Regions from separate parts of the Granulibacter bethesdensis genome, predicted to be linked through region 2. Evidence: riboswitches for the same ligand, from Rfam matches in the RefSeq annotation. Region 2 holds a riboswitch; each other region holds the start of a gene.

Region 1 (10,766 bases), 1.2 Mb from region 2:
CGGGGGCGGGCGGCGTAACAGGATGCTGCCGAGCGGCAGGGGCAGCAGCGCCATGACCCAGAGCGGCATTGTAGCCCCCAGCGGTAAAGTGGCCGAGACCAGCAGCGGACCCGCCAGCCGACCGGCACTGAACCCGGCACTGATGGCTGCAAGCCCAGCCATACGACCTTGAATTCCGGTCAGATCGGCGACCCATGCCTGTGCCACTGGAAGCAGGCCGCCTGTCGCGATGCCATGTAACAGGCGGCATATCATCAACAGTCCGAGACAGAGCGAAGGGGATAAAGTCCCGTTCATCGCAGCCGATACAATGGCCGCCAGAAAAAGCTGGGCTACGCAGAAAATGGCAAGGCAGGCCATCAAAGTCTGTCGTCGACCTGCCCGATCGCTCAGCCATCCCGCCAGAGGCGCACCACCAAGCATGGCCAGCATTCCACAACTGGTAACAATACCAAGTGACAGAACAGATAATCCTGTTTTGATCGATAAAATCGGCAAAAATGCAATCAGTGATGATTGTGTCAGCCCTACACAGCAGACAAGCGAAGCAAAGCCGAAACGATCTGCGCACGACAAAGTGATAACATCGGGTGATGTTGGATCAGCAGGGCTGATGCCCGCAGAGAGGGAGGGGTTCCGGGGTTGCATTTCAGCATTAAATTAGGAATGAATATCAATTGCAATATGCCGCAAGGTGATTCTCCGCAAAGCGGCACGATATGCAACAGAAAGGGAAACGCCTGTGCTGGAAGCCATGGAAACCCGCGATACGTCAGCATGCATTGAACGTCGTTCCTTTGAGGCCGGAATGGCAACGACGACATTGCTGAACGGTGTGCTGCGTGAATGGCGCGGCTGGAAAAAGCTCGATCCGCAGGAAGCTGCATCACGATGTGGTGCATATGTGCATTGTCCGGCAGGTGCGATTTCAGTTCCCCTGCTGTTGCAGGAAGGGGAGTTGCTGCTGCCGCTTGCCGCGTCCACTGAAACCGGGCGTTTCAGATTTGCGGGGCCGCCTTTGCTGAGGCGTCATGGTGCCATCCGATCGGTGGATATGCGTTTGCTGCTGGATCTTCTCCTGGATCACACGGCCTTTGCACAGACGGCATCCCTGCCGACCAGGATGACTTTCCGAAAGCGCGTGATGGACAGCGCCGAACGTGTCTCAGCCGCCTTGCTCAGTCATCAATATAGAACACATGATCAGGCAGACAGTATGCCTGATTTTATCACGGCGGAACAGGGGTTGATCCTGGGTCATCCGTTTCATCCCGCACCCAAATTCCGTGAAGGCCTCTCTGAAAGTGAAGATGCGGCGTATGGGCCTGATCATGGCAACAGCTTCGCGTTACGTTGGTTCGCAGTCCATCCGGATCACGTAATTGGCGACAGTGTTCACGTGGCCGACATACAGTCACTGCTGAAAGAGATGCTTGCATCGACCGATGCCGGTCAGGAAGCACTGCATGCCGTCCCGGAAGGCTGGACCTTGTTACCGGTTCATCCCTGGCAAGCCGGTCAACTTTTGTGCCTGCCCGAACTTGCCAGTCTGCGCATGGAGGATCGGCTGCGCGATCTGGGTGTCATGGGGCCACAATTCCGTGCAACTGCATCCCTGCGCAGTCTATGGAGTGCGCAGTCTCCATTAATGATAAAGTTCTCGCTATCGATGCGGATTACCAATTCGATTCGTACAATTTTGCCGCGTGAGCTTGATCGCGGCCTGCATCTGGCGCGTCTGTTGCGTGGCCCGGTCGGTCGGGATGTCTTTACCCGCTATCAGGGTTTTTCAGTGATCGAAGAACCAGCTCATTTGTCCCTGAGAGGGCTTGATGGGAAGGTTATGGTCGAAAGTTCCGTTGTATTCAGGGATAATCCTTTCGCCGATAAAGCAAAGGGCGTACATGCAGGTGGTCGTCATGTTGCGATGCTTGCGACGCTTTGTCAGGATGATCTGTTCGACAGAAATGCTCCCAGCAGACTGGGCCATATCATCCGCATGATCGCTACACGCGATAAACGCAGCCAGTCCGATGTTGCGGAGGAATGGTTTCGCCGTTTCCTCGCTATTCTGATGGAGCCGGTACTGTATCTCCATGCCCGTCATGGTGTGATGATGAGTGCCCATCAGCAGAATGTCGTGCTTGGTCTGCGGAATGGCTGGCCCGAACAGGCCTGGTTCCGTGATTGCCAGGGCACGGCCATTGCAACCGATATGATCGAGACTCTACGAACTTACGTTCCAGAGTTGGGACGATGGACAGATAATATCATCGATGCCGCATTGGGGCCGCAACTGATCGGGTATTATCTGATCGGTAATTCCGTATTCGGCGTTCTTGATACACTTGTGCTCGATAGAGTCGCACAGGAACAGGCACTTCTACGCATTTTACGGCAAAGACTTCAATCCATGAGCGATGATGGGCTGCGTGATCCATCTGTGATTCGCTACCTGCTGGATTGTCCGTCGATCTGGATGAAAGGCAATGTGATGACATACCTGAGGGATGTCAACGAAAACGCAGATACTGCCAGCCCTCTTGCCAGTTATGTATCCGTTCCAAATCCGCTGGTGCAGTCATGAGTGGTGTTCTGGAGCATCCGGTCGCGCTACCGGTTAAGGATATGGCCCCGGTCTGGACATTCCGGGATGCACATGGCCGCTCTGTCATGATCATGGGAGGAGGCGAACTGAGCATACTGCTTAATGGATCTGTCGTCGCTCATACGCACCTTCATTTTGAGGAGGAAATGGCCAAGGCCATCGGCCTGCATTGGTCTATGCCGGAAAGGGACAGAAATTTTCTGATCTATGTCCTGGCTGATTATGCTTTTTCAGAAGGGGCTGATTGTTTTTCAGTTTCTCTTGAATCGGTTTCTGATCCTGCCGATGCATCATTCCCGGTGCATGAGATACGGGATAACACAGCTTTGCTGTACCGGCAGGGGCATCGTCAGCACCGGGATTTCTGGCAGGCCGGTCCACCTGCGCATCGTCAGCCGCTTCTGCGTCGTGCGCTCGCGGATGGGCGTGATCATCCGTTACGTCCGCCTGCTCCGAAAGGTGTGTTCTATCGACGGCGTGATGCCATAACCGGGCATGAATTAACCTTGCGTGCACTGGATATCGGCCGTGATCTCGAACTGTTCCATATGTGGCAGAACCAGCCGCGTGTGGCAAAATTCTGGGATGAAGCCGGCCCGATTGAAAAGCATGAAGCCTATCTGCGTCGTATGGATGCTGATCCGCATGCATTCTCCGTGATCGGTGAACTGGATGGTGAGCCATCGACCTATTTCGAGATCTATTGGGGTAAGGAAGACAGGCTCGGCCCGCATTACGATGCCGATGATTATGATCGTGGCTGGCATGTGCTGGTTGGAGAAAAACGCCATCTTGGTCGCGACCGTACGCTGGCATGGTTCCGTGCGATCACGCATTGCCTGTTTTTGGATGATTGCCGAACACGAAAGGTCGTTGGGGAACCGAGTGCCGCTCATAGCAATATGCTGCGTCTCTGTGAGGAATCCGGTTACAAGCTGGAATACGAGTTCGATTTTCCGCACAAACGTTCGATGCTGATTACCTGCACACGTGATCACTTTTTCAGGGAGTGCATTAGATGATTGTATCAAATGAATTCAACGTGATGCGTGATCGTCAGGATGCTCTCCGCCATGCCTCCTTGCATGCTTCCCTGTGGCGACGCGTCAATCTGACCTGTCTTGCCAAGTCCCTGTCTGAACTGGCCTATGAGGAAGCATTTCATCCCGAGGAAGAAGCCGGCGGACTATGGATATTCCGCTTTGGTGACGTGCGTTACCGGTGTGAAGCGGAGCTGCGCATCTGGGGGCAGCTGACGATCGATCCTGATAGTATCATCAGGATTGAAAACGGCGATGAAAGTCAGGCCCATGATGCTGCACAGTTTTTTGTGGATGCACAATCTGCACTGGGTATGAGTGATGCGACATTGGCAATGTATCTGCAGGAGCTGTACGCCACACTGCAAACCGATATGGAACTGCTGAGAAGGCGGGATGGTCTGTCTGCGACGGCTATGCTTGATCTCGACAATGATCGTTTGCAGGCAAGGCTCGATGGGCATCCCAAAGCGCCGGCCTCGAAAGGCAGGGTTGGCTGGGGATTGGAAGATCAGCGCGCCTATGCCCCTGAATATGATCCTGTGTTCCGCCTGCACTGGATTGCTGTGGCGCGTGAAGCCTGCCTTGGTGGTATGACGCGTGATATCAGCGAAGATGATCTTTTGTCGGAAATGCTGCGTGTTGATGATCTGCGGGAGATTGATCGTATTCTGTTCGAGCGTGGATTTGACAGAATCAGTCATCGTCTGATCCCGGTGCATCCATGGCAGTGGCAGAATTATATCCAGACGCATTTTGCAGCTGATATTGCATCAGGCAGGATTGTACCACTGGGTGAAAGGGGTGATCTTTATCGACCACAACAATCGCTACGGACGCTGGCCAATGCCGAAAGAGCGGCGGCGCATGATATCAAACTGCCGGTAACCATTCTCAATACGTCTGCATGGCGTGGCCTGCCTGGTAAAGGCATTCTGACCGGTGTTGGCCTGTCATCATGGCTGAGTGAATGTGTCGCCAAAGATTCTGTTTTCCATAATACGAAGGTCCTGATCCTTCGGGATATGGCTGGTTATGCAGTGCCGCAAATTGTATATGGAAAAATTGCTCAGGCTCCCTACCGTTTTCATGAATTACTGGGCGCCGTATGGCGGCAGCGTGCTGAGCCATCACTGGCCGGGGATGAGCGAGCCATCATGTTGGGGGCATTGCAGGTGAGTGGCGGGGATGGTGTGCCGCTGATCTCGGCCTGTATCCGCCGTTCTTCCATGCCGTGCGACATCTGGCTTGAGAGGTTGTTTTCTTCTGTCGTGGTCCCGCTTTATCATCTGATGTGCCGCTATGGCGCCGGGTTTATCGCCCATGGACAGAATGTCACGCTGTTGTTGAAAGACTGGGTGCCCTGTGGCGTGGCGTTGAAGGATTTGCAGGGGGATTTCGATCTCGTCACTCCTGCCTTGCCGGAGCATGAGACTCTGCCGGAAGGATTGGCTGATCAGGTTGGCCGGCGTCCGGCCGAGCATCTGATTCATCATCTCCAGACGGGCCATTTTGTCAGTGTTCTTCGGTTCCTGTCAGATGCTTTGCTGATGCATGATGGATATCCTGAGCAGGCTTTTTATCAGGGTCTCGCCCGTGTCATCCGTCGATATCAGGCCGGCTGTCCGGAATTGGCGGCACGTTTTGAGATGTTTGATCTTTTTGCCCCGACCATGATGCGTATCTGCATCAACCGTGCCCGTTTCTCCATCGGGTATGGCGACACACCGGTACGGCCGAAACCTGAAATCGGAACGTCTCTCCATAATCCTCTTTATGATGACTGGTCACTTCGCGGCGATTGGAATTATGCCCCGCACCAATACTCAGCTTTACAGTCAGGGAGTATGGCCTGATGACGGATCGCTTTCAGTTTTCTGACTCTCCGTTGCAGGATCTTGCGGCGATCGGGATCGGACCGTTCAATCTGAGTGTTGCGGCCCTGCTGGATGGCGTGCCGGAGGTGCAGGCGCAGTTTTTTGATCGCAACCCGCGCTTTGCCTGGCATCCCGGCATGATGCTGCCTGATGTCACCTTGCAGACATCATGGTTGAAGGATCTGGTCAGTGCCGTACAGCCGACCAGCCCGTTCAGCTTTACCTCCTATCTGGTGGCGCGGCGCCGGTTTTACGAATTCATCACAGCGGGATTTGAAGGAATCTATCGCCGGGAATTCGATGATTATCTCGGCTGGGTTGCAGCACAGCTTCCATCGCTGCACTTCGGAACCCCCGTTGAGTCGGTTGATTTCGATGGCCGTCACTTTGTGCTGACGCACCGCCATGGAGAAGTCAGATCGCGCAATGTGTTGATCGGAACCGGGCATCATCCCTATCTGCCGCGCTGGGCGGCTGGTCTGGAAGATATGTGCCTGCATACATCCCGTTTTGCCGAGAAAGACCGTGATTACACGGGTCGCCATGTCATTGTGGTCGGTGGGGGGCAGAGCGGTGCGGAAATCGTGCTTGATTTGCTGCGTCGGGGGCCAGACCGTGTGGGGGAGGTTACCTGGATTACGCGCCGGATGAATTTCTCATCGTTGGATGAAGTCGCTTTCAGCAACGAATATTTTACGCCGTCCTATGTCGCGCGCTTCCATGGACTGTCGCCTGATCTGCGTGCCCGTCATGTGGCCGCGCAGAAACTGGCAAGTGACGGGGCTTCCCCGACCACACTGAACGAGATCTATCGCGCGCTATACCAGATCCGCCACCTTGATGGCCGACGCGATTTCGTGCGGCTGATGCCGTATCGGGAGGCGGAGGCTGCAAGGCGTCAGGGAGAAGGGATCACCCTGCATCTGCGTCATCACCTCGATGGTCAGATGGATAAGGTCACCGGGGATACGGTCATCTGTGCAACCGGATACAAGGCAGCCGTGCCAGCCTGTTTCGGATTGCTCCAGAAGCGTCTCAAACTGGATGAAGAAGGGCGGTACACATTGCGGCCCGATTTTTCGGCTGTCTGGGATGGTCCCGCTTCTGCCCGCATCTTTGTCCAGAATGCAGGGCGCCACAGCCATGGGATTGCCGAACCTCAGCTCAGTCTGATGGCATGGCGGGCGGGGACAATCATCAACAGCCTGCTCGGCCGGCCGCATTTCGATCTGGAGGATCCGGAGCCATTGGTGGATTGGGGGGTGGAGAGGGAGGATGAGACCTCCCGTCTCGCGGCTGAATAAAGGGCTGGGTTAGCGGTTTGTGGGGCGGGCTGACAGTTGTATCTGCTGCTCTGCAACCCAGCCGAAGCCGATACCGATCACCGCCCATAGCACGGCCTGTGTGCCGAAGGCAGCGATCCGGAAATGCCAGAGCAGATCAGCAGGAAATGTCACCGGCACTTCATTGATAACCGGCATGACACGCCCGATGAGAAGCAGGGCTGACAGAGCGAAACCGGCCCCGGCCAGCGTGCTGTTCCATCCTCCCCAGCGTGTTGCAAAAAGCTGCCGGATCACGAAGGCCAGCGTCATGGCTGACAGGGAGATCAGCAGCATTTCGAAATACAGGGTGGTGCGTTCGGTGATGGTATCAGCCTGTCCCACGGCAGGGGGATTGGGTGGATAGACCAGCCCCGGTACGAGGCAGATGGCGATAAATCCGCATCCTGCCAGCAAGGCGGACAGGCCACGGGGACCAAGTGGCAGGCGGCCCAGCATGGCGGCAAATACGAGGCTGAACAGACCACCGAAAGCAGCCCCGTACACGGTTACACCGGTCAGCAGCCCCAGCCCGGCCTGCGTGGTACGGGATACCAGTTCAGGTTCGGCCTCTGCTTCCTCCGCTGTCCCGCCGGAGGCATGATGAGTGTGATGGGCTGCGTGTTCGGCGGCAGCTTCAAAAGCGATGGCGCGGTCCACCTGCGGTTCCCCATACAGATGTGCGAACCCGAACGCGGCAATGCCTGCCAGAAACCCGGCAAGCATGCCCCGGATCAACAATGTCCGGATCATGATACGGTCAGAATAATGGCGTCAGTGGCAGGGAAAGCCGAGCAGATGCCGGCCGTCATGCACGAATTCATGGACATACATGCCGGAAATCAGGGAGGTGGCCCCTTCCTCAATGCCAACGAAATACAGTGCCAGCAACATGACCATCCCGAACAGCGTCCAGGGCAGAATATCCCGCAGCGGAACCGGACGAGGCAGTGGGGTGGCGGTCGGACGGGGAAGGGTCGAATAAATGGCAGACATTGGGTGGAAACTCCTGACGGGGAAGCGCGCCCCGATGAAACGGCAGGTGAAATGGATAGAGTCTGCAAAAACAGGGTCTGACTTTCAGCCCTCTCAGGCTGATTACAGTGGCGCGACCGCACCGGATTTACACCGGCTTCCATATGTTTGCAGTGGACGAACCGTAGAAAATCCCGACCTTTCCTGTCAATGCAAAGCGTATTTTGCGAAGGGGAGAAGGCTGGGATGCTTCGTCTGATCCTGCTGTGTCATGCTGCGACCGACGCCACGCGTCAGGCACGCTTTCCAGGCGACGAGCCGATCGAAGAGCGGGAGAGGCAGCGTCTGGCCATATGGAATCCCTCCCTGCCTGCCAGAATGGGGCAGCTGTTTCTCTCCCCCGAATTAAGGGTGCAGCAGACGGCAGAGGTTTTGCGCCTGCCTGAACGGGCTGAGCAGATGGAGATAACAGCAGCGCTGGCGGATCTGGAGTACGGCACGTGGCGCGGCAGAACTCTGGCCGATTGCGCACAGACCATGAAGGAGGCGGTGCAGTCATGGATCAAAGACCCTGATGCGGCGCCGCATGGTGGGGAGTCGGTCTCTGCCCTGCTTCGCCGTGTATCCGACTGGCTGAATGGCGTGGCTGAGCATTCAGGTGGGTATGTCATGGCGGTGACGCATCCCGCCGTGATGCGGGCTGCTGTCATCCATGCGCTGGGTGCGCCCGTTGATGCATTCTGGAGGATCGACATTGCACCCCTCTCCCGCGTTGAGATGAATGCGGGGGGTGGACGCTGGCAGTTACGCGGGATCATCCCGGCTCATCATGAACCGGAATGATCGGAGCGCTGTTCAGGCCCGGGCTTTGGCCTCTCGACGCCGAAGATGCAGCACGAACTCGGTATAGCCATTTGGCTGCTCGGTGCCCTTGAAGATCAGATCGCATGCCGCCAGAAAGGCGGGTCCATCGAAGGCGGGTGCGATGGGTCGATAGGCGGGATCGCCCGCATTCTGCCCATCCACCACTACGGCCATGCGGCGCAGTGTTTCTTCGACCTGTTCCCGGCTCACGACACGATGACGCAGCCAATTGGCGATGTGCTGTGCGGAAATGCGCAGCGTGGCGCGGTCCTCCATCAAGCCGACATTGTAGATGTTTGGCACTTTGGAGCAGCCAATCCCCTGATCTACCCAGCGGACGACATAGCCCAGAATACCCTGAACATTATTGTCCAGCTCATCCCTGATTTCCTGAGCCGTGAGTTTCCCCGCCTCCTCCAGCAATGGCAGGGTCAGCAGAGCGTGCAGGGAGGTGCGGGCGCCTTCTCTGGCAATGGTCGCTTGCCGTTGGGCCACGTCGATCTGATGATAATGCAGCGCATGCAGCGTGGCTGCCGTGGGGGAAGGGACCCAGGCGGTACTGGCCCCGGCGCGCTGATGGTCGATTTTCTCGGCCAGCATCGCCGCCATGTTGTCGGGTGCCGCCCACATACCTTTGCCGATCTGGGCATGGCCGGGCAGGCCACAGGCCAGCCCGGTATCCACGTTGCCATTCTCATAGGCCACGAACCAGGCCGTCTGCTTCATATCGTTCTTGCGCAGCATGGGACCGGCTTCCATGCTGGTGTGGATTTCATCTCCGGTGCGGTCCAGGAAGCCCGTATTAATAAAGAACACCCGGCTGCGGACTGCCTCGATGCAATGCGCCAGATTGAGGCTGGTCCGGCGCTCCTCATCCATGATGCCCATTTTGATGGTGTTGCGGGGCAGATTCAGCGCATCTTCTACCGCGCTGAACAGACGCCCTGCCCAGGCTACCTCATCCGGCCCATGCATTTTCGGCTTCACGATATACAGGCTGCCGGTTCGGCTGTTGGTGATGCGCCTGCCGGGCCGGCCGCGCAGATCATGCAGTCCGATCAGGCTGGTGATGAATGCGTCCAGAATGGTCTCCGGCACCTCTGCCCCGTCCAGCATAACCGCATCGGTCATCATGTGATGACCGACATTGCGGATCAGCAGCAGGGATCGACCGGGCAGCGTCAGGCTGCCGCTGCCATCAGGCGTGGTGTAAACCCGATCCTGATGCAGGCTACGTTCGACCGAGGCACCGTTTTTCTCGAACCGGATGGTCAGGTCGCCGCGCATCAGACCCAGCCAGTTGCGATAGACTTCGACCTTGTCCTCCGCATCCACCGCGGCGACGGAGTCTTCCGCATCCATGATGGTGGACAGGGCGGATTCAAGAATCAGATCGGCAATACCGGCTTTATCATTGCGACCGACGCGATGGTCGCGATCGAACAGGATTTCCAGATGCAGTCCGTGCCGGACCAGCAGAATACGGCTCGGTGCATCAGGCGCGCCAGTATATCCGCAGAATCCGGACGCATCGCGCAGTCCGGTCACATGTCCGTTGGCCAGCGCGATCCGTAACTTGCCATTATACACCGCATAGAGCATGGCATCGGCATGGCTGCCTTCGGCCAGAGGGGCTGCGATATCCAGCACGGCGCGGCCATGCCTTATGACCTCGGCTCCGCGTGCTTCATCATAGCCGCGCGTCGCGGTTTGCTGACGTCCAACGGCATCTGTGCCGTACAGCGCATCATACAGGCTGCCCCAGCGCGCATTGGCGGCATTCAAAGCATACCGTGCATTGTTGACCGGAACGACGAGCTGAGGCCCGGAGATATGGGCGATCTCATCATCCACCTGTGCGGTATCGACCTGAAACGCGGTGGGTGGCGGCAGCAGATAGCCGATTTCATGCAGAAAAGCGCGGTAGGCGTCGGATTGTGTCGCCAGGGCAGCACCGACACCGGATTGCGGCAGGGTATGGGCGCGGTGCCACTGGTTGATCTCGGCCTGAAACGTATTCCGCTGATTGAGCAGGGCAGCGTTTGCGGGCCCCAAGGTGCGCAGGGCGACGGCGAGTGCG
Region 2 (10,766 bases):
CGATTCGCTCGGCCCGTTTGCCGTCGGGGGCGATCACGACCACCGTAGTCCAGACATGATGACGCCGACCGGAGAGCAGCGTGAGGCATTGCCTGGCCTCGACCTCTGTTTCGGCTTTCGGGAGCGCACGACGGCCGACCGCAACGACGGTATCTGCCGCGAGGATAAACGGGGCGGAGAGGGGGGCGTGAGACTGTTCCTTGAGCGCAAGCATCGCCGCGCCCGCCTTGCCTTGGGCAAGGCGGCGGGAGAGAAGGCGTGGAACCTCCCCTTTAAGGGGCCTTTCGTCGATGTCGGTGGCAAGGGTCAGGGCCGGTATGACCCCAATCTGGGCCAGCAGGGCCGCCCGGCGAGGGCTGGCGGAGGCCAGTACAAGCGGGTACGCGGTGGCCGGTTGGTCCGGCATCACGTCAGGAACCCGCCCGCTTATTTGAAGCGGAAGGTGATGCGGCCTTTGGTCAGGTCATAGGGCGTCATTTCGACGTTGACCCGGTCACCTGCCAGCACGCGGATACGGTTCTTCCGCATCTTGCCGCTGGTATGAGCCAGAATAGAATGCTCATTGTCCAGCTTGACGCGAAACATCGCGTTGGGGAGCAGCTCCATGACGGTGCCGCTGAACTCGATCATGTCCTCTTTAGACATCAGAACTCTTCAATTGTGTCGATTGCGGGCGGAACATGGGGCGCGGCGGCCTCCACGTCAAGGAAACCATGCGGGGGGCAGGTCCGCGTCGGATGCCTGATGGCAGAAAAGCAACAGCAAACAAGCGTGGCAGGGATCACTGCCCCAGTCGCAGGGCGATGCTTCTGGCATGGGCCTGCAAACCCTCGGCCTCGGCCAATGTCACAGCGGCGGGGCCAATGCGCTGCAATCCGCTTTCCTCGGCGGCGATCCAGGTGGTCCGCTTCAGAAAATCGAACACCGACAGGCCGGAGGCAAAGCGGGCCGTCCGGTTGGTTGGCAGAACGTGATTGGGGCCTGCAACATAATCCCCCAGCGCTTCCGGGCAGAAACTGCCGAGGAAGGCTGCGCCGGCATGGCGGATACGGGCAAACAGGCCGGCAGGATCATCCGTCATGATCTGAAGATGCTCCGGAGCCAGACGATCAGTCAGCCGGGCTGCTTCATCCCAGTCCCGTGCCAGAATGATCGCGCCGTGATCGCGCCAACTGGCCTCGGCAATGGCGGCGCGGGGCAGGGAGGGAATTTCCTGTTCCACCGCTGCCGCCACGGCGTCGGCAAAGGCCGGGTCGATGGTGATCAGAATGGATTGCGCAGCTTCGTCATGCTCGGCTTGTGCCAGCAGATCGACAGCAACCCGGCGCGGAGACTGGGCCGCATCGGCCAGCACCACGACTTCTGATGGACCGGCGATGCTGTCGATTCCCACCCGGCCGAATACCTGCCGCTTGGCTTCGGCAACATACGCATTGCCGGGACCGACCACGCGATCCACCCGCCCGATCGTAGCGGTACCATAAGCGAAGGCTCCCACCGCCTGAGCGCCGCCGACCCGGTAGATTTCAGAGACACCGGACAGGCGTGCCGCCGCCAGCACCAGAGGATTCAGCACCCCGTCCGGCGCGGGAACGCACATCGCGATGCGCTCCACCCCTGCCACGCGAGCCGGGATTGCATTCATCAGCACGGAGGACGGATAGGCCGCCTTGCCACCCGGCACATACAGCCCGACCGCATCCAGCGCGTTCCAGCGCATGCCGAGCGTGATGCCATCCTCATCATCCAGCAGCAGATCGCGCGGCATCTGGGCGCGATGAAACCGCTCGATGCGCTTTGCCGCCAGTGACAGAGCTTCGGTCTGGTCGGAGGGGACGCGGGCAATGGCGGTGTCTATTTCCGCCTCCTGCACCCGCATTGTCTCTACTGTCAGGGTAAGGCGGTCGAAACGGGCTGTGTAGTCCAGCACGGCTTCGTCACCGCGTGTGGCGACATCGGCCAGAATTGCGGCCACTGTCTGATCGACGGTGGCGCCGCTTTCACGGGGAGAATTCAGAAACGCTGCAAAACGGGCCTCGAAATCCGTGGCGCGCGTATCAAAACGCTGCATTCTGGCTCTCCGCTCAGGCGTTCAGGGCGGCACGGAAGCGGGCAATCCAGTTGCCGATTGCCTCCGGGCGGGTTTTCAGGGCGGTGCGGTTGACGATCAACCGACTGGTGACATCGGCGATGACCTGCGTTTCCACCAACCCATTGGCTTTCAGGGTGGAGCCGGTCTGGACCAGATCCACAATCACCCGCGACAGGCCCAGGCTCGGGGCCAGTTCCATCGCACCATTCAGGTGAACGATTTCGGCCTGCACACCGCTGGCGGCAAAATGTCTGCGTGCAATGTTGGGGTATTTGGAGGCAACCCGCACCCGCGACCATGTGCTCGGATTGTCCTGCCCGGCTGTTGCCACCGGCTCTGCCACGCTGATGCGGCAGGCACCGATTTTCAGATCGAGTGGCGCGTAGATTTCCGGATAGTCGAATTCCATCAGCACATCGGCACCGCAAATGCCAATTTGCGCACCACCGAAGGCGACGAAAGTGGCTACATCGAATGGACGTACCCGCACCACGTCCAATGCCGGATCATGAGTCGGAAAGCGCAGGCGGCGGCTGCTTTCATCCGCATAATCGGCCGCGGGATGAATCCCGACCTTATCCAGCAGAGGCTGGCATTCGGCGAGAATACGGCCTTTCGGCAGGGCCAGCACCAGCGGTGCATCCAGCATGGCGGTGCTATCCCCGCCCCCTGCCGACACGGCGGTACCCGGAGAATGGAAAGAGGTGCCGGGAGCGTCACCGGCTGTCAGCGGAACGGTCATGCGCGCCGTCTACACCGGCAGACGCGGCGGGAAAAGGCCGCATGACACCTGATTGCGGGCTATCAGGCGCAATACAGCCATCCGGTCGCCTCTGGCCTGATGGAGAGAGCGGGTTTATCCCATCCTGAACCAGGGCGGAGACAGCAATGACCAGTCTTTATGATTTTGAGGCGACCATGCTGGATGGACAGGTCGTACCGCTGTCGCGCTGGCGTGGGCAGGTGGCGCTGGTCGTCAATACGGCCAGCCGTTGTGGCTTTACCCCGCAATATCAGGGGCTGGAAGCGCTCTACCAGCGTTGTGCTGCTTCCGGCTTCGTGGTGCTGGGTTTCCCATGCAATCAGTTCGGCGCGCAGGAGCCGGGCAGCAGTGAGGAGATCAGGGCTTTTTGTGATACGCACTATGGCGTCAGTTTCCCGATGTTTGCGCGGGTGGAGGTCAATGGCACCAATGCCCATCCGCTGTTCGACTATCTGACCCGTCAATGCCGTGGCCTGCTTGGGACACGGCGCATCAAGTGGAATTTCACCAAATTCCTGATTGGACGGGACGGCGTGCCAGTGGCCCGCTATGCCCCGTCCTGCAAGCCGGAAAAGTTGGAAAAAGCGGTCTCCCGGCTGCTCTGAGGGATCAGAACTTCACATTGGCCGCGAATGTGATCGTGCGCGGCAGCCCCAATATCCATTGCTGGCTGCCATAGGTGGTGACGGCATAGGCGGTGTCGAACAGATTGGAGACCCGTGCCGCAAGACTCAACTGATCGACCGGCTGCCAGTTCAGACCCAGATCGACCACGGTATAGGCCGGGCGCGCATTGGCATTGGCGTTGTCGGCAAACGCCCTCCCGACAAAGCGCAGTCCGGCCTGGGCCTGCCAGCGTGGTGCGAATGCCCATTCCGTCCAGAGATTGGCGGTTTGCAGGGGGACATTGGGTGGCGTGTTGCCATTGCGTGAGACCGGCACACCGCCGGATGTTTCCGTAAAATCGTCAAACCGCGCCTGAAGAATGCTGCCATTGGCATTGACGCTCCAGCGGGGGGTGATGGAGGCGCTGACATTCAGCTCCAGCCCACGCGAGGATTGCTGCCCGATCTGTTGGATGATGCCGGGATTATTCGGATCAGCCGAAAGCAGATTATCCCGCGTGATGTCATAGGCGGCGAGGGTCCATTGCAGCCTGCCATCGGCCAGAGCCTGCTTGATCCCGATCTCCCCCTGACGGCCATGCGACAGGGCAAAGGCGGAATTGGCGAGGTTGGTGGTGATCAGCGTGCTGGTGGGGGGCAGAACGCTGGTCGAATACTGTCCGTAGAGAGACAGAGTCTGCACGGGTTGATAGACCACCCCAACGCGCCATGTCGGAGCATCATAGGTTTTATCGAATGGCTTTCCGGTGGTGGGCATCGCGTTATGCAGGTCCAGATGATCGAACCGCACCCCGGCCAGAATGGAGATCTGGCGCGTGATCTGAAGCCTGTCTTCCAGAAACGGAGCGACCTGCCATGTGGTGGTCTGAATATCCTTCCGGTTTCCGGCCAGATTGATAAAGAAACCGGGATTGATATTGTCGAGCGGAACCTGTGACAGCCCACCGAAGGGCGCGTTACTGAACCGGCTGAAACTGATGTAGTTTACCTCCATCCCGGCACCGAGCGTATTGCCGAGACCGAACAGCGTATGGCGCAAGGTGCCATCCAGCCGGTCGCCATATTGTTCCTGCTGGTGCGTCAGATCGAGGTAACCATCCCGCTGCACCATGTTGCTGGCAGGCAGATAGCGATAATTCTCCGCATTCACCCAATGCCGGTTTGTGGAGAGGCGGTAGGCGATGTTGCGCAGGGTCAGGCTGGCGGTTGGTGTCCATTCGGCATGCAGATTGGTCCAGTCATCCTCATAATGCAGGATGCTGTTCTGGACGTTATAGTTCTGGTCGCGCAGGGAACGGTCCAGCGATCCACGCACCAGCGGAATGCCGTAATACCGCATCGGGTCCTGCATGGCGTGATCATGAGAGACCGTCACAGTGAAATCCTGACTGGGCCGGTAGCGAAGTGCGCCCTTCAGATCCAGACTGTCCGAATTGCCACGCTGGACATAGCCGCTGGACATCTGCCCGGCGATATCCAGCCGGTAGCTGAGGGTTCGGCTCAGCGATCCACCACTATCCAGCGCCAGACGGCGGGTGAGGTTGGTATCCACCAGCGCTGCGACCTCGTTGCGGATTTTTCCCTCGAAAGGCTGGCGGGAGACGACGTTGACCACTGCTCCCACCGCGCCCTCGCCGTAGATGACGGAGGCCGGGCCGTGCAGCACTTCCAGCCGCTCGGTGCTCCATGTGTCGAAGGGAAAGGTCACGGTGCCGGCACCGGGATAGAGCCTGACGCCGTCGAAAAGCTGCATCACCGCGGCCTGACCGGTGAAACCGCGAGCGCTCAGCGCGGTGCCGCCATTGCCCGGTGTGCCGATCATGGTGATGCCTGCCTCCCGGCTGACGGCGGCATCGACGCGCAGATCGCCACGGGTGCGGATCGTGTCGCCCTCCAGCGTATCGACGCTGGCCGGGGTCTCCATGGGCGTGAGACCCAGGCGGCTTCCGGTGGTGTTGGTCTGGTTCAGGGAGAGTGTGCCGGTGGCTTCACTCGTCACGGCCTGCCCTTGCACTGACAGGGCAGGCAGAGAGTCACCCTCATTCGCCGCCGCCGCAAAAGCCGCAGGCGATGGCAGCAGGCAAGGTGTTGCAAAAGCAAGCGGCAACAGGCTGGACAATCTGGTTCTGGTGATATTGCGGCCGGCATGCGCGTAGCCTGCCGCTCCGGAACGCTCTGCGCGTCGGAACTGGTCTTTCGTCATCATGTCCCCCATCTCCGGGACACCCCGCCCGGATGGTTGTGATCCATTGACGACGGCAGGTCTCCTGGCTCGCGATGTGAAAGCGGTATGGCTCCAGCCTTCCCGGATCATTCCGATCCAGTGGCAGCCCATCCCGGCTGGAAACCGGAGAGGGGCATGGAGAACACCTCATCGCTGACAGTTGCGGGGGCAGCTGCCGACTTGCTACCCGAAGGCAGCGCACGGCATTCCCTTTCTCGCCCGCTCGCGCGGGACCGTCGCGAACGGTTCTTTAGCGGAATGTTACGGGAAAGACAGCAGCAAAATTCCGCTGGCCCAAAGAGTGTCAGGCAGCGGCTGGCTTGCGCAGAAGTATGACGATCTGATCGGTGATCAGAACATCGCGATGATAAATTTCCAGCAGATGAGGCGGGACTTCCAGATCGGTCGTTGTGCGATAGTCCCGGATCACCTCGAAACCTGTTGCTTCAGCAATACTACGTAGTTGAGGGGCTGTCAGACGATTAAGAGTTTCATAAGTTTCCAAGAGTGCTGCGCGTTCGGTTGCTTTATCCGCGTCCAGAGGAATGTAAACAGCCCACTCATTTCTGACCTTTGCTGAGGTATGTGGTGCATTCAGCAGGCGACGCCGGAACTCATCGGACTGGAGTGTCAGATGCAACCATGGCTCAACAAGCCATGGGGTCAAATGTGAACCATGTGCCGAGTAATAAAGCGGATCAATTTGTATGAACAGATGCCCCCCAGGCTTAAGAACATTAAACACTGAACGCATGACGGAAGGAAAAATGTCCTGGGCAATGTGTTCAAACACAGACCAGCTGTACACGACATCGAATGTTCCATATATGCTCAGATCGGCACCTGGAAGAATCTTGCAGAGATGTAAATCAGAAGGTAGCTCCGAGATACCCAATTGAGCTTGTGCCATAGGCAGGCACTGCTCAAATACATCAAGGACTTCAACTCCGACAACGCGCTTGGCTTTTTTGCGAAGCATCATGCCAAGTGCCATCGTTCCTTCGCCGCAGCCGATCTCAAGAACGTCTTTTCCGCTTAAACCGCTACTTTCAGACAGCCAATCCGAAATAATATCCGGTATAGTGACGAATTTTGCTTGATATAACTGATCCGTTATATTCTCGATTAGCTTTTCGATCTGCATGGTATCTTACCAACAATAAAAATTTGCTCATGATCAGAAAATCTAGCTTGATGTCTACCCGCTGATCCGTTCGATATTAGCCCCACAGGCGGAAAGTTTTTCAGCCACGCTCTCATACCCGCGGTCGAGATGATAGACGCGGTTGACGATAGTTTCCCCCTCCGCGGCCAGCCCGGCGAGGATCAGTGACAGGGAGGCGCGGAGATCGGTTGCCATGACCGGAGCGCCCGAGAGTTGGGATACTCCGCGGACGATGGCGGAGGCCCCGTGGACGTTGATGCGGGCACCCATCCGGTTCAGTTCCGGCACATGCATGAAGCGGTTTTCGAAAATCGTTTCAGTGACCATGGAGGCACCTTCCGCCACCGACATCAGCACCATGTACTGGGCCTGCATATCGGTCGGAAAGCCGGGATACGGCTCGGTCATCACATCGACGCCATGCAGGCCGTTGCGGCGGCTGACCAGCAGGCCGGAGTCCTGTTCCTCGATCTCGACCCCGGCCTCCCGCAGAGTGCGGGCGACTGCACCCAGATGATCCAGCCTGGCATTGCGCAGCAGCAGGCGGCCGCCGGTAATGGCCGCAGCGCAGGCATAGCTGCCGGTTTCGATCCGGTCCGGAATGATACTGTGTTCAGCGCCATGCAGGTGCTTCACGCCCTCGATCCGCAATTCTCCGGTGCCGATCCCTTCGATTTTGGCACCCATGGAAATCAGGCAGTGGGCGAGATCCTCTATCTCCGGCTCCCGTGCGGCATTGCGCAGGGTGGTGATGCCGTCCGCGAGACTCGCCGCCATCAGCAGGTTTTCCGTGGCCCCGACCGAGGGCATCGGCAGCACGATATCCGCCCCGTGCAGGCGGCCCTGAACCCGGGCGTCGATATAGCCGCTTTCCAGTGTGATGGTGGCCCCCATCTGCTCCAGCCCCTTGAGGTGCATGTCCACCGGACGTGTGCCGATGGCGCAGCCGCCGGGCAGAGAGACGCGGGCTTCTCCACAACGAGCCAGCAACGGCCCGAGTACCAGCACCGAGGCGCGCATTTTCCGCACAATGTCGTAGGGAGCCTCGGTATTGGTGATCTGGCCGCCAAGGGAAAGGATGCGCCCCAGCGGATCGAGCCGTTCCACAGTGATACCGTGTTGCTCGATCAATGCTTTCATGGTGCCGATATCGGCAAGGCGTGGAACATTGTTCAGGACCAGCCTGTCATCCGTCAGCAGACCGCAGGCCATGACCGGAAGAGCGGCATTTTTCGCGCCTCCAATAGCAATTTCCCCGGCCAGCGGATGCCCGCCGCGAATCCTGATCCGATCCATATTCTTCAGCCAGCTCCGTTCATGACGCGATTATTCCTGCCGGGATGGCAGATGAGAGTGCCGTGCGAGAATAGAGCACCTTACATACGGGGCAGGGAGACGCCCCGTTGTCCCATATATTTGCCTGCCTTGTCGGCATAGCTGGTCTCGCAGTCGCTGTCGCCGCGTAGAAACAGGAACTGGCAAATGCCTTCGCCTGCGTAAATACGGGCGGGCAGGGGAGTGGTGTTGCTGATCTCAATCGTGACCTGCCCCTCCCATTCCGGCTCCAGCGGTGTAACATTCACGATGATGCCGCAGCGTGCATAAGTGGATTTACCCAGACAGATCACCAGAACGTCTCGCGGAATTCTGAAATATTCTACGGTGTGGGCTAGCGCAAAGCTGTTGGGGGGGATGATGCAGACCGGGCCTTTCCGATCCACGAAGCTTGCCGGGCTGAACGCCTTGGGATCAACGACTGCTGAATCCACATTGGTGAAGATTTTGAATTCATCGGCTACGCGGGCATCATAACCGTAGCTGGACAGGCCGTAGCTGATCACACCGTCCCGCTTCTGCGTTTCGACGAATGGCTCGATCATGCCGTGACCGGTCGCCATCTGACGAATCCAGTGATCGGGCATTATGGACATGGCGATGAACTCCCCGCACGTATTGTCGGGGTCTATCTCACCCGCGTGGCGGGGACAACAGGGGGCTTTCTTCGGACGTCTCGCTGGCCGCCGTTACAGCAGTCATGGGGGAGGGGGAAGCAGCCTGACGGGCGCGTTGCTGGGCCTTGCGGCGCAGAAGGTTGGCACGAAGAGCCTCTGCCTCCCGCGCGCGTCTTTTGGCAGAGGGGTCGGGTGGGCGTGCGAAATCGCCTTCACGGTCATCCGGGTGATGCTCACGCTCGGTCATAGCGGGTTTTTTGCGCAGCGTTCTGGCAGAAATCAAGGAGTCCAGTCGTCGATATTCGGGATGGTATCGGAGAGCAGGGCATCCTGTGATGTCATGGCACTCCCCTGATAAGTCTGGAACGAGGTGTTCTGATATGGCTTGGCTACGGGCGAGGAAATGCGTACCGGCACCCCGAAGATGCTGAAATCCGGTTCATCATCATCTGTAACGGGGCTTTGCTGGGTGGAGGGAATGTTCATCCCTTGCCCTTTTCCATCTGCTGAAATGGATGTGCTGTGTTTTGCGCGTGCCTGTGCATCAGGCGCTGTGGAAACACCACAGGCCAGAAAGGTCAGGGCTGCCAGCGCGATGGAAAGACGATGTGCCACCATGAGGGGCCTCCAGGGGTGTCGAGCTATGTCTGAGTCTTAAATAGTACTGTGGCAACTACGTTGCCAATTAAAGGCGCGTAAAACCATAAAAATATATTTTGTTAAAATATGTCAGGTGTTGGCATGACGCTTCACGTCAGGCTTCGGCCATGCAGAAGGAAAGGAAATTATACAGAATAAAACTGTGCCGTTGTCGGAGGATTAATGCCATCCTGCACAAAACATTCCGGAGCATTCTGTCGATGAGCGGTTCCTTTCCTCCTTCACCTTCTTCCGGCCCGGTTTTTTCAGGGCTGTCGCGTGCCGGCTCAGGCATTCTTACTCTGGAAGGTATCCTGTTGCTCATTCTCGGCATCGGAGCCTTGCTGGTGCCGGTTCTGGCTGGGATATTCACAGCCGGCATGATCGGATGGCTTCTGTTCATCATCGGCGTGATGGGACTGATCAGCACGCTCGCCAGCCGTCCTCATCTGCATCTGGCAGGGGGGCTTCTGTCCTCACTGGCTGCGATTCTGGTCGGATTGGTCGTGGTGCTGTTTCCCGCCGGGATGGCTGTAGCCCTGTCCTGGCTGATCGCGGCATGGCTTATGATGGACGGCGTATCCTCAATCATGATCGCCACGACCGCGCGCCAGATCAACGCCGGACGGTGGTGGTGGCTGGTTATCTCCGGTATTGTCGACTGGGTGCTGGCTCTGATGATTGCTTTCAGTAGTGCAACAACCGGTATTGCACTGGTGGGCACTTTGATCGGGATCGATCTGCTGATCGGTGGTGTAGCGATGCTGGGTCTGGCCCATAATCTGCGCGCCGGAACACGCTGACGGTCAATGGAGACGGTTTATGCCGCGAGCGTATTCTTGTAAAAACGACCGTCTTTCATAATAATTTTGAAATTCCTGTCTGGATTGGCAATCAGCGTAATGTCTGTAAGCGGATTGCCATCCACCAGCAGAAGATCGGCATAGGCTCCTTTTTCCAGCACGCCGATTTTACCCGGATAAGGGCTGCGTGGGCCGCATAATTGCAGCAATGTGCCATTAGTACCGGTTGCCATGCGCAGAATGTCTGCATTGTCGTACCAGCGAGACAGCGTGGTCAGAATAGCACCCTGATTTTTGGTCATGGTCGGATTGAACAGGATATCTGTACCCCAAGCGGTCTTGATTTTATAGTGCCGGGCCAGTTGATATGCGCGATCCGTGCCAGCAAACATGGCAAGCTGCTTGGCGCGATTTTTTGATCCTTCCGGGTGGGGATTGGCAAATTGATTGTCGAGGAAAGCCTGCAGGCAGAGCCAGACATCTTTTTCCGCCAGCAGTCTTG
Region 3 (10,766 bases), 270 kb from region 2:
GTAGTCCCGCACAGATCGTATTGCGATGGCATCTTCAGAATGGCAGCGCGCTCATCCCGAAATCAGCTACGCCATCACGCATAAAAGACAATATCGCTCTGTTCGATTTCAGTCTGGATGCCACCGACATGCAGGCAATCGATGCCTTACGCACAGATTGCCGGACCGGCGCTGACCCGGATACAGCACACTGAACCAGTCTCCGTCCCAATTCTTTTCTTGTGGAGGCTGAATAGCCTTGTCCTCTGCCAGAAATACCATGATACGGACATTCGATTTTTTCCCGTGCCGCTCCACACGCAACCCATCCACTGAAGCCCATCCTTCAGCACAGGACTGGACAATTCCTTAGCATGTTTCAGCAAATTCTCAGGCCCGTTTCGGACAGCCTGCCATTGTCTTTTCTGGTGGCGATCCTTCCCATCGCCACTGTTCTTATCCTGCTCGGCGTCGTGCGGCGGCCAGCCTGGCAGGCCTCCCTTGCCGGATTGGTCGTTGGGCTGCTCTGCGCCGTTCTGATCTGGCAATGCCCACCTGGCATCGCGTTCAACAGCATCGCCGCCGGAATGACATTCGCGCTGTGGCCGGTGATGTGGATCGTGTTCAACGCGCTTGTACTCTATAATGTCGCTGTTCAATCACGACGCTTCGACGCATTCCGCGACTGGGTGATCGACCATCTGCCGGATGATCGGCGGGTAGTTCTGATCGTTATCGGTTTCTGCTTCGGAGCACTGATGGAAGGCGTTTCCGGTTTCGGCACCCCCATCGCCATTACCAGCGCCTTGCTGGTGCTGGTCGGCTTTCCGCCAATCGAAGCCCTGACCTACACCCTGATCTTCAACACCGCACCCGTCGCTTTCGGTGCGCTGGGGGCACCGGTGACGGTATTGGGGCAAGTCACCAGCCTGCCTGACACCGTGCTGGCTTCCATGGTCGGGCGGCAGCTGCCACTGCTGGCCCTGCTGCTGCCTTTCTATGTGATGGTCGTTTATGGTGGCCTGCGCTCGGTTCGTGCGCTCTGGCCGGTTTTGTTTGTATCAGGCAGCAGCTTTGCACTGGGACAATTCGTTTCTTCCAACTTCATCGACTACAAATTGACCGACGTTCTTTCATCTTTGTCCGCCCTTGCCGCTACGATCGGCTTCCTGCGGATATGGCAGCCTGAACCTGATCCTGCTTTCCGTATTGATCGCAGCCAGACCGCCGCAAAAGCGCAATCCGATCGCGCACCGATACCATCATGGCAGGGTTGGCTGCCGTGGCTCACCGTCTCCGCCGTAGTGATCATCTGGACGTCATTACGCATCTTTGAGATCGGGGCACATAAAATCCCCTGGCCAGGACTGGATCATGCCGTATTTATAACCCTGTATGGCAAACCTTATGCAGCCAGCTGGGTGTTTCAGCCACTGGCCAGTGGTACGGCCATTCTGCTGGCCGCCATCCTGACCTCGCTCATGGTTGGCATCGGACCGCGCGGCTTCCTCGATGCCATGATTGCAACATGGCGGCAGACACGCATCGCCATTCTGACCGTCTCGCTGATCATCGGCCTTGCCTATCTGATGAATTACTCAGGCATGACCTATACACTTGGTCTGGCCGTTGCGTCGGTAGGACCGGCTTTTCCTATCCTCTCCGCCTTTCTCGGCTGGATTGCCGTGTTTTTGTCCGGAAGCGATACATCCGGAAATGCGCTGTTCGGGAATTTACAGGTCGTGGCCGCCAATCAGCTGCATCTGAATCCTGTACTGTTTGCCGCGACTAATTCTTCCGGAGGCGTTATGGGGAAGATGATCTCCCCACAGAATATCGCCACCGGCGTTGCCACCACCAATCTGAAAGGTCAGGAAGGCGCGGTCCTGGCCCGCACCTTCTGGCACAGCATCATCCTGACACTGGTGCTCGGCATTATCGTTGTCGTCATGCAGTATGTGACCCCCTGGATCATTCCGGAATAATATCATCACCGTTGTCATGGTCAGTGGCATCATCAATGGCGAGAAACAGCCTTGTGATGCCGCTGCCCGCGACAGGCGGAGACCGATGCAGCAAGGCTGGTTTCTGCGCCGTTTCCGCCCGGCGGCCCCGCATGATGATCACAGTACCAGTCTGTACCTGACGAATAGCAGAAACAGGCCATGCCTTCCCCTGCTCCCATTCTGTTGCCATATCCGGGTGAATCCACTGTGTGCCCGGACCACGGTACGTACAGATCAGGCGATGATGGACATGATCCGCATGAAAGCGGCGGCAAGCATCAGTGTGAATGGCTTCCAGCCGTACCAGCAGTTCCTTGGCCCCGGTGATGGCCTGAAACAGACGCCCCAGCGCCAGTATATCCTGCGCCAGCCAGACCCTTAGCCAGTCCGGACCGAAAGCTGCATCCCGGCAGACCTCCTCCACCGCAGCTGCCATTCCTGACGAAGGCCCAAGCACACGCATTTCCGGCAGGCTGCGATCAGGCGCATATTCCAGCGCGTGCGCCACCACATCATCCAGTTGGCGAGGGAAAAAACCAGCCGCCCCATTCTTTAACGCGGCAGCCACGATGCGATGCGCTGTTTTCTCACAGAACGGGCTGATGTCCGGCGCTGGCTCATCACAAAGGAAACGCGGGCGGGCGAGAGACGCGGAAGAAAGGCACAAACTCGTCATGGCAAACCCTCACACCAGCCGCGAAGCCGGAAAACAAGATCGTTATGTTATAACATAACAATAAAACCATCAATCTGGTGTGCTGCTAAAATTTACATAAAGACATATTTATATCCGCATTGACTGATGAGATTCTTTTTCCTATGCATGCCTGGTCGTGGTTCTGCGGGTCCGTCAAAGACGAACGCCGGAGCCAAGAGGGAATCCGGTGCGCATCAGCAAAGCCGGAGCTGCCCCCGCAACTGTAAGCGGCGAGCCTGCATCCACCGACGTCACTGAGGCTTCCGCCTCGGGAAGACAGGATCGCAGGCGATGACCCGTGAGCCAGGAGACCTGCCACGACACCATAGTCGTCCCTGGGCGGGGTGTCCCGGTGGTGCGCCTGCACGCCCGTTTTCCAATCCGTGATCACGGGTAACCTTGCATGCGTCCGCTCGGCCTTTGCTTCCATTTTCTGGAGTGTAAGCCGATGTCTTTTTCTTCTCTGCCAGTCAGTACGCTCGGCGTGCCGCGGATCGGTCCGCGCCGTGAACTGAAAACTGCGCTGGAATCCTACTGGTCAGGCGCATCCGATGCCGATGCGCTTCAAAAAACCGCCGCCGCTTTACGGGCGGCAAACTGGGCCAGACAATATGGTCTGGGCATAACCATAATACCGTCGAACGATTTTTCGCTTTACGATCATGTGCTCGATACCACCGTGATGGTCGGAGCAATCCCCGAGCATTATGGATGGACCGGCGGCAAGGTCTCACTCGACACTTACTTTGCCATGGCGCGTGGAAATGCTTCTGTCCCCGCGCTTGAAATGACCAAATGGTTTGACACCAACTATCATTTCATGGTACCGGAACTGCATCGTGATCAGCGATTTGCACTGAGTTCCTCCAAACCACTCGATGAGTATCTGGAGGCCAGAGCACTCGGTCTGGAAACACGCCCGGTGCTGCTGGGACCGGTTACGTTTCTGACTCTCAGTAAAAGCAGGGACGGCAATTTCGATCCGATTTCGCTGATCGACAGACTGCTTCCCGTTTATATCGAGATTCTGTCACAGCTTCACAATGCTGGCGCAGAATGGGTTCAGATGGATGAACCATGCCTCGTGCTTGATCTGGACACCGTTACGAAAGCAGCATTGCGTCATGCGTATTATACGCTGCAGCAGGCGCTGCCATCCCTCAACATCATGCTCACCACCTATTTCGGCAGCATTGTCGATATGTTGGACACGGTTCGTACACTCCCCGTCGCCGGTCTGCATCTCGATCTGGTGCGCGCACCGGAACAGCTTGATCATGTGCTGTCGGCAATGCATTTACATCAGGTGCTTTCATTAGGCGTTATCGATGGAAGGAATATCTGGCGCACTGATCTGGCGGCAAAGCTCAATCAACTGGAACCCGTGGTGGCAAAACTGGGCAAGGATCGGGTACAGATTGCAACATCCTGCTCAATGCTGCATGTGCCAGTTGATTTACAGGCTGAAGCCGGTCTTGATTCAGAAGTCAGACAATGGCTTGCTTTCTCCGTGCAGAAAATGGAGGAATTGACGACGCTCGGTCTGGCTCTGGCAAATGGGCGTGATGTCGTTTCCCATGCTCTTGCAGCATCATCAGATGCGGCATCACATCGCAGATCCTCCAGAAAGGTGCATAATGAATCTGTTCGGAGCCGGATTGCGTCCATCTCGCCTGAAATGGCGAAACGGCAGGTTCCATTCTCTACACGGGTGCAGGAACAGCGCGCAGCACTGAAACTCAACCTGCTCCCAACGACAACAATCGGTTCCTTTCCACAAACGGATGCTGTGCGTAAGGCACGGGCCGATCACGCGAAACAGCGTATCAGTAGCGAGGAATATGCCGCTTTTCTGCGTCAGGAAACCGAACAGGCCATTCGGTGGCAGGAGGAGGCCGGTATTGATGTACTGGTCCATGGAGAATTCGAACGTAATGACATGGTACAGTATTTCGGCGAGCAACTGAGCGGCTATGCCTTCACGGCACATGGCTGGGTCCAGAGCTATGGATCGCGCTATGTGCGGCCGCCGATCATCTTCGGCGATGTCTCCCGTCCCCATGCCATGACGGTTGACTGGGCCTGCTACGCGCAGTCTCTGACAGAGCGGCCCGTCAAAGGCATGCTGACAGGACCGGTGACAATGCTGCAATGGTCGTTCGTGCGTGACGACATTCCTCGCGAAAAGGTCTGCCAGCAAATTGCTCTGGCGCTTCGTGATGAGGTTTCTGATCTGGAAGCAGCAGGAATCAAAATCATCCAGATTGACGAACCCGCTTTTCGTGAAGGATTGCCGCTCAAAACCTCCGACTGGCAACATTATCTGGGCTGGGCTGTTTCCTGCTTCCGCCTGTCATCAAGCAGTGTCCGAAACACGACCCAGATCCATACCCATATGTGCTACTCTGAATTCAACGATATCATCGATGCTATTGCCGCGATGGATGCCGATGTCATCTCTATTGAAACATCGCGCTCTAAAATGGAGCTGCTCGATGTATTCACGGATTTTCGCTATCCAAACGAAATCGGGCCGGGTGTCTATGATATCCACTCCCCCCGTATTCCAAGTGTCACTGAAATCACAGAGCTCCTGCAAAAGGCTCTGAAACATCTCTTGCCGGAACAGATATGGGTCAATCCGGATTGCGGACTGAAAACCCGCCATTGGAAAGAGGTCAGGCCGGCATTGGTTAATATGGTTTCTGCCGCACAGGCGCTCCGTAATACTCTTACGCAGCCGGCGAAATAAAATAAAAGCGGGCGATCAAATCATGATCGTCCGCTTTCTCGCTTATACGCTATGGAAATAACGCTGGTATTCAAATCCCGTCACATGTGCCATCAGCCACTGCTCGAAGGCTCTTGCTTCCGCATACCCCCTTGCCGCCATATGCGTGCAGAATGCATTTCCAAACCAGCGTGGTGCACGCTCTGATTCTTCCCATGCAGCCAAAGATTCTTTGATCGTACCCGGCAGATCACCCACATCATCAGACAATACGGCCGCGTTCTGGATGCCATCCAGCCCGGCAGCCAGCATGGCGGCGATCGTCAGATACGGATTGACGTCGGCACCCGGTACGCGGTGCTCCAGCCTCATCCTCCCGGACGTGGCTCCGGGGATGACACGCACAGCGCTCATGCGGTTTTCGATGCCCCAATCGGCTCGATCAGGTGACCATGCCTCCCGATCCATGCGTCGATAAGCATTGATTGTCGGGCGGAACAGCAAATGCGCATCCCGCATGCCGGACAGCAATCCCGCCAGATAAGAGCAGCCCAGTGCGGACAGATTTCTTCCATCCGCAAATACATTCTGCCCATCCCGCCACAGGCTTTGATGATGATGCAGACCGCATCCGCTCTCAGACCCCGGCGGACGGGAGCGCGCCATAAACGTCACCAGCAATCCATTCTCTGCACAGAGCTGACGCAGCACCGATTTCATGCGCATGGCATTATCTGCCGCCAGCAATGGCGTTTCAGCACCAAGCGCGATCTCGTAAATGCCCTGCCCATATTCGCTGACAATGCTGGCCACACGGATGCCCAACATATCAAGCCGCGCCATCAAGGCCGCAGCAAGATCAGGAAAACCCCTGTCACGATGAAGATCATAATTGACCGCCCCACAGCCGTACGGAGTCAGGGCATCAAACCGACCTGCCTGAACCAGCGCATCATCCGCATGGAAAAGGGTGCATTCATATTCCAGCCCGAACCGCGCCTCGAACCCCATTTCCTCTGCCCTCCGTTGCTGGGAGCGCAGCAGATAACGCGGATCGACCGGGCATGGAGACCCATCAGGCAGATAGGTATTCAGAAAAACCGAGGCGAAATCCTGATCCCACCGGTGCCATCGCACCGTATCAGGATCAGGCAGCGCCAAAATATTGGCGAAGCCAGCCTCCCGCCGTCCCACCACCCCGTCATAGAGCGGCTCATGGACCGGTGCTCCATCCGCCGGGCTGGAGGCATACAACATCGCGTTGAATGCCTCCCCCTCGGTCGAGAACCGGAGCGGCGTGATCTTGGTGCGCAGGCTGCCATTGATATCAGGCGCCTGCACCAGCAACGCAACAACACCTTCATCCCGCAATGCCTGTTCCGCCGTCAGCAGAGCCTGACGCCGGTCAGCTGCATCGCGTGATAAAGACGTTTCTGTCACGCTTCGAGCAGGAACAGCTCACCCCGGCCGATCACGGCACCATCACCGGCATAGCGGGATGCCGCGCGACTGGCCAGACGCGCTGCTTTCCGGCTGACAGGGTCCAGCGTGCGCACCAACAGACGGGTGAACACCAGATCCGGCGCATGCACCGGAATGAAGGTTGGCAGAACCTCCGCCGTTGCCCCCAGCACCAGCGTGCCACGGCGCATCAGATAGCCCGGCAGACCATGAGCCTCGCCACAGACAACGATCGTGCCGGCGGCCATACGGCTGCCGACGGCTTCCCCGGCATCGCCCTCGATCACGATCACGCCGCGCCTCAGCCGATCCCCGGCCCGCGGCCCGGCATCCCCCCGGACGACAACCATGCCGCCGGCCATGCCATACTGCTCGCCCGCCGCGGGAGCGCCGAGGCGTTCCGCCACATCGCCGGAAATCTCGATCAGGCCGTTTTTCAGCCCGGAGGCCGCATAAGGACCAGCACTGCCGAGAATCTGCAATACACCGCCCTTCATGCCACGACCAGCATAGGCCCCTGCATCGCCATCCAGCAGCACGGAGCCGCTGGCCATGCCTGCGCCGACGTAATCCAGCCGGTCGGAACCGCCCTCGATCACAATCTGCTCGCTACCGGTTCCACGCAGTTTAAACGCGTCACCGACTGTCACCACTTCACGGGTGGTATTGATTTCCAGCTTTTCGATGGCGGCCTTGTTGAGGCCATCCAGCTTTTCCGGTGTCAAGGCGGACAGATCGAGGCGCTGCTCCGGGTCCGCCTTCAGAGTGAGACGAATGGTCACCGCAGCAACTCCCGCAGCTTGAAATGATGCCTGCCCAGTTTACCACCGTAATTACCGGCGGAAATACGGGATGCGCCTTTATCAGGCCCCAGCTTCATGATTGCTTCCATACCGGCCCGCATGGCATCGGCCACCGCCTCTGCCGTCAGACCATCGATCACGATTTCCAGTACGCTGCGCGTATCGTCATCCAGATCGGTTTCCACCTGGCCGTGCAGGGTAGGGCAGAAACGATGATTGGTGGAGGCCGGCAGCATCTTGTATTTTGATCCGACCTTGGAGCCGGAACGGACAATTCCACCTGGGAAAGGCATGATTACATCCGGCACCACCTTCATGGCCTCTACCGCTGTTTCCGCCGCCAGAAGCGTCGCGGCGGGGGAGCGGCCCAACAGGATCAGGTTGCCGCCGCCCACTGCGTTTTTCGTGTATCCGGTGGTGCCTTCGCACACGAATTCACCGTCCATCACCGGAATACGCCAGAAGCGCCGGCCGCCCAGCTTCTTCGCGATCTGCCAGCCATCGCCGAAATAGCGCAGCAGGCTGCCGATCTTCATCTTCTCCATACCCGGAATGCCAACATCATAGCAGGCCGCACCGGGACAGGTCAGAACGCACTGGCCGACACGATTTTGCAGTTGTTTCTGCATTTCGTTCCAGCCCATCCCGAACATCAGCACCCGCACGCCGGGGCGTCCATCCGGTGTTTCATCCGGACGAAGTTCGCGGTCGATCCCCGCCTCGATACCGCAGGCAATCACCGATGTCGCGAAGCCGGTCATCGTCTCCGCCGCCTGACGTGCCCATTTGCGGTTGGGGCCAGTCACGATCACACCGGTCGCGCGCATGTCGAACGCTTCGGCGAAGGTATCGTCCACCACGACTTTCGTAACACGTGCGGCACGCGGCGTTTTGATTGCCGTCGGTTTTGCCGATGCTGCCGAAATTTTCTTCTTTGCAGCCTGTTCCACGACAGTCGGTGCGACAGCCTTTAGCCGTGCAATACCGCCAGCATTGTGCGCTTTACTGGGCGCCTTGCTCCCTTTGCCCGGGCTTTTGCTCATTGGGCGCATTCCACTGTTTCAAAGCTCTTGAGATGACCGGGCACATCGAACAGCGTATGCGGCACGCCATAGACCTGTTCGTAATACCCTTTCAGACGCCGGTCGACACCCCTGTCGAATTCCGGCTGCAACGTGAAGCACGTGCCGAACACGGTGCGCTGCGTCCTGCCATCCTTCACCACCAATTCCCCGTTGCGGAAAACATAGGCTGCCTCACGGAACATGGCAGCCCTGTCCTCCTGCGGACGATACACCGACACATCCGCCTTCGATCCGATAGCGAGGTTACCGCGATCAGACAGGCCCAGCAGACGCGCCGGAGCGGCGCGGGTCATGATGGCGATCTCGCGCCAGTCATATTCACGGTTCAAAGAGGGCAGCGTGGTGGCGTCCAGCGCGTCTTTCGGCAGCGTCTCCATCCATTGCGCACGCAGATCGCGGCTCATCAGCAGGGCCATAAGGTCCGGATAAGCCGTGAACGGCGCCCCGTTCGGATGATCGGTCGTGAAGAACAAACGCCACGGATCATTGACCAGCAGGAACAGCTCCAGCCCTGCCGCCCATTGCAGCGCGTTGACGAAGCTGGTGCGCTTGTAACGATAAGGCACCACGCCGCCGCCATTGCCGTCCCCATCCAGGATCGACCATTTGCGCGGGAAAGCGGCCACGCGGCCATCGAACTGACGCAGCACGTCGGAAGAGATGGTCACCGTCTGACCGAACATGACCTGCCCGACATCGGCGGTCACATTCGGGCGACTGTTCATTTCCTCCGCCAGCCGAGCGGCAGCGGAGGAGAATTTGCGCGGACCTTCGGTACCGTAGGAATAGAACTGGAGATGCGCAAAATGGACTGGCAACCCTTCCGCCGCATCCATCGTTGCGATCGCGGTTTCCACATTCCCGGCCATGCCGAGATTGTTGCAATGCAGATGCACCGGGTGCGGAATACCAAGCACGTCCCGCGCCCGCTGCGCAGCCTTGAAAATCTGGCGGGAAGAAACGCCGTAGCTCGGCACTTCATCATCCAGTGAGAAACTACGCAGGTTTTCCTTGAATGCCGCCGCACCGCCCGGATTGATGACCTTCAGGCCCAGCCCGCGGGCAGCCGTGATATTGCGGGCAACATAATCGGCCAGTGCCGCGTCACTCTCCCCATCACGCACCAGCCGCAGGAAGTAATCATCATTCCCCAGCACCGTCAGCGTTGCGGTGTCAATAAAGGGGATACGTGACAACTCGGCATGGGCCTGCACCGCCACATGCGGGGAAATAGCCGGCTCCACCACGGTAGTGAAACCCATCTGCACATACAGACGCCCGACCTCATGCGGGATCGGCGTGCCATCGAAGCCGCCTTCCTGTCCAATCAGCTCGGGCAGCAACAGCTTGGCCGTGTTCACATTGGTGCCGGCGATATGGGAGTGGATATCAATACCCCCCGCCATCACCACGCAGCCGCTGACATCCACCACCTCATCGGCCCGACCATTGGCGGGAGCCTCGACAATCCGGCCATCCTGAAGCCAAAGATCAGCCACTTCATCACGATCACGCGCCGGATCGACGATCCGTCCGCCTTTCAGAACTGTCAGCATCAGCCTGCCTCATATGCCGCGCGAATGCGGCCCAGAATAGTGGCGACATCCGGACGCGCGCTCCGCGGCGCAGCGGCAGAAGCCGGATGGTCGATCTGCCCGCCCACAGCCCCGGCAAACAGGATCGCATCATGATCCACACCGGGCTGTCCGACGGCAAAGGCAACCGCCGCCTGCTCCGGCGCTTCATCACCACTGGTCAGAGCGATCACCGGAACGGGGGTATCAGGCGGCAATTCGTAATCGAGCGCGTCGATCCAGAGGAGGCAATCCGTCTCATCCTCGTCGATCAGTCGCAGCAGGTCGAAGCGCCATGGATCATGCTCGGCTCGCCCACGACCGAAACCCAGACGCGGCGGCAGGCCGGTGATCCCGGCCACGGTCTGGATGGCCCCCTGCACATTGCCAGGACCGGCCACAGGCAGGGCGGCAAAGCGCGTCGCAGCGT

What was found. A riboswitch is a leader RNA that binds a small molecule or an ion and turns the genes downstream of it on or off. The one in region 2 is predicted to bind cobalamin.
Region 1: it holds a riboswitch for cobalamin, as region 2 does, so the genes downstream of both, GbCGDNIH6_RS11845 (CbtB domain-containing protein) here and GbCGDNIH6_RS05355 (TonB-dependent receptor) in region 2, are expected to answer to the same signal.
Region 3: it holds a riboswitch for cobalamin, as region 2 does, so the genes downstream of both, metE (5-methyltetrahydropteroyltriglutamate--homocysteine S-methyltransferase) here and GbCGDNIH6_RS05355 (TonB-dependent receptor) in region 2, are expected to answer to the same signal.

Annotation. Positions count from the first base shown of each region.
Region 1 covers NZ_CP018192.1:2,620,639-2,631,404, reverse strand. The annotation lists gene GbCGDNIH6_RS11875 (MFS transporter) at 1-648, opposite strand, end outside; gene GbCGDNIH6_RS11870 (IucA/IucC family protein) at 695-2,587, shown strand; gene GbCGDNIH6_RS11865 (GNAT family N-acetyltransferase) at 2,584-3,630, shown strand; gene GbCGDNIH6_RS11860 (IucA/IucC family protein) at 3,627-5,504, shown strand; gene GbCGDNIH6_RS11855 (lysine N(6)-hydroxylase/L-ornithine N(5)-oxygenase family protein) at 5,504-6,829, shown strand; gene GbCGDNIH6_RS11850 (CbtA family protein) at 6,839-7,600, opposite strand; gene GbCGDNIH6_RS11845 (CbtB domain-containing protein) at 7,622-7,843, opposite strand; adenosylcobalamin (AdoCbl) riboswitch at 7,906-7,996, opposite strand; gene GbCGDNIH6_RS11840 (histidine phosphatase family protein) at 8,069-8,665, shown strand; gene GbCGDNIH6_RS11835 (malate synthase G) at 8,678-10,766, opposite strand, start outside.
Region 2 covers NZ_CP018192.1:1,169,319-1,180,084, forward strand. The annotation lists gene GbCGDNIH6_RS05330 (Maf family nucleotide pyrophosphatase) at 1-406, opposite strand, end outside; gene infA (translation initiation factor IF-1) at 427-645, opposite strand; gene hisD (histidinol dehydrogenase) at 782-2,071, opposite strand; gene hisG (ATP phosphoribosyltransferase) at 2,085-2,741, opposite strand; gene GbCGDNIH6_RS05350 (glutathione peroxidase) at 2,981-3,460, shown strand; gene GbCGDNIH6_RS05355 (TonB-dependent receptor) at 3,465-5,687, opposite strand; cobalamin riboswitch at 5,722-5,958, opposite strand; gene GbCGDNIH6_RS05360 (methyltransferase domain-containing protein) at 6,010-6,849, opposite strand; gene murA (UDP-N-acetylglucosamine 1-carboxyvinyltransferase) at 6,904-8,166, opposite strand; gene dcd (dCTP deaminase) at 8,247-8,801, opposite strand; gene GbCGDNIH6_RS05375 (hypothetical protein) at 8,839-9,069, opposite strand; gene GbCGDNIH6_RS05380 (hypothetical protein) at 9,102-9,440, opposite strand; gene GbCGDNIH6_RS05385 (HdeD family acid-resistance protein) at 9,683-10,264, shown strand; gene GbCGDNIH6_RS05390 (metal-dependent hydrolase family protein) at 10,282-10,766, opposite strand, start outside.
Region 3 covers NZ_CP018192.1:903,998-914,763, reverse strand. The annotation lists gene GbCGDNIH6_RS04095 (aldo/keto reductase) at 1-194, shown strand, start outside; gene GbCGDNIH6_RS04090 (L-lactate permease) at 354-1,964, shown strand; gene GbCGDNIH6_RS04085 (DUF1826 domain-containing protein) at 1,951-2,661, opposite strand; cobalamin riboswitch at 2,803-3,016, shown strand; gene metE (5-methyltetrahydropteroyltriglutamate--homocysteine S-methyltransferase) at 3,131-5,434, shown strand; gene GbCGDNIH6_RS04075 (glutamine synthetase family protein) at 5,477-6,853, opposite strand; gene GbCGDNIH6_RS04070 (formylmethanofuran dehydrogenase subunit C) at 6,850-7,656, opposite strand; gene fhcD (formylmethanofuran--tetrahydromethanopterin N-formyltransferase) at 7,653-8,720, opposite strand; gene GbCGDNIH6_RS04060 (formylmethanofuran dehydrogenase subunit A) at 8,717-10,318, opposite strand; gene GbCGDNIH6_RS04055 (molybdopterin-binding domain-containing protein) at 10,318-10,766, opposite strand, start outside.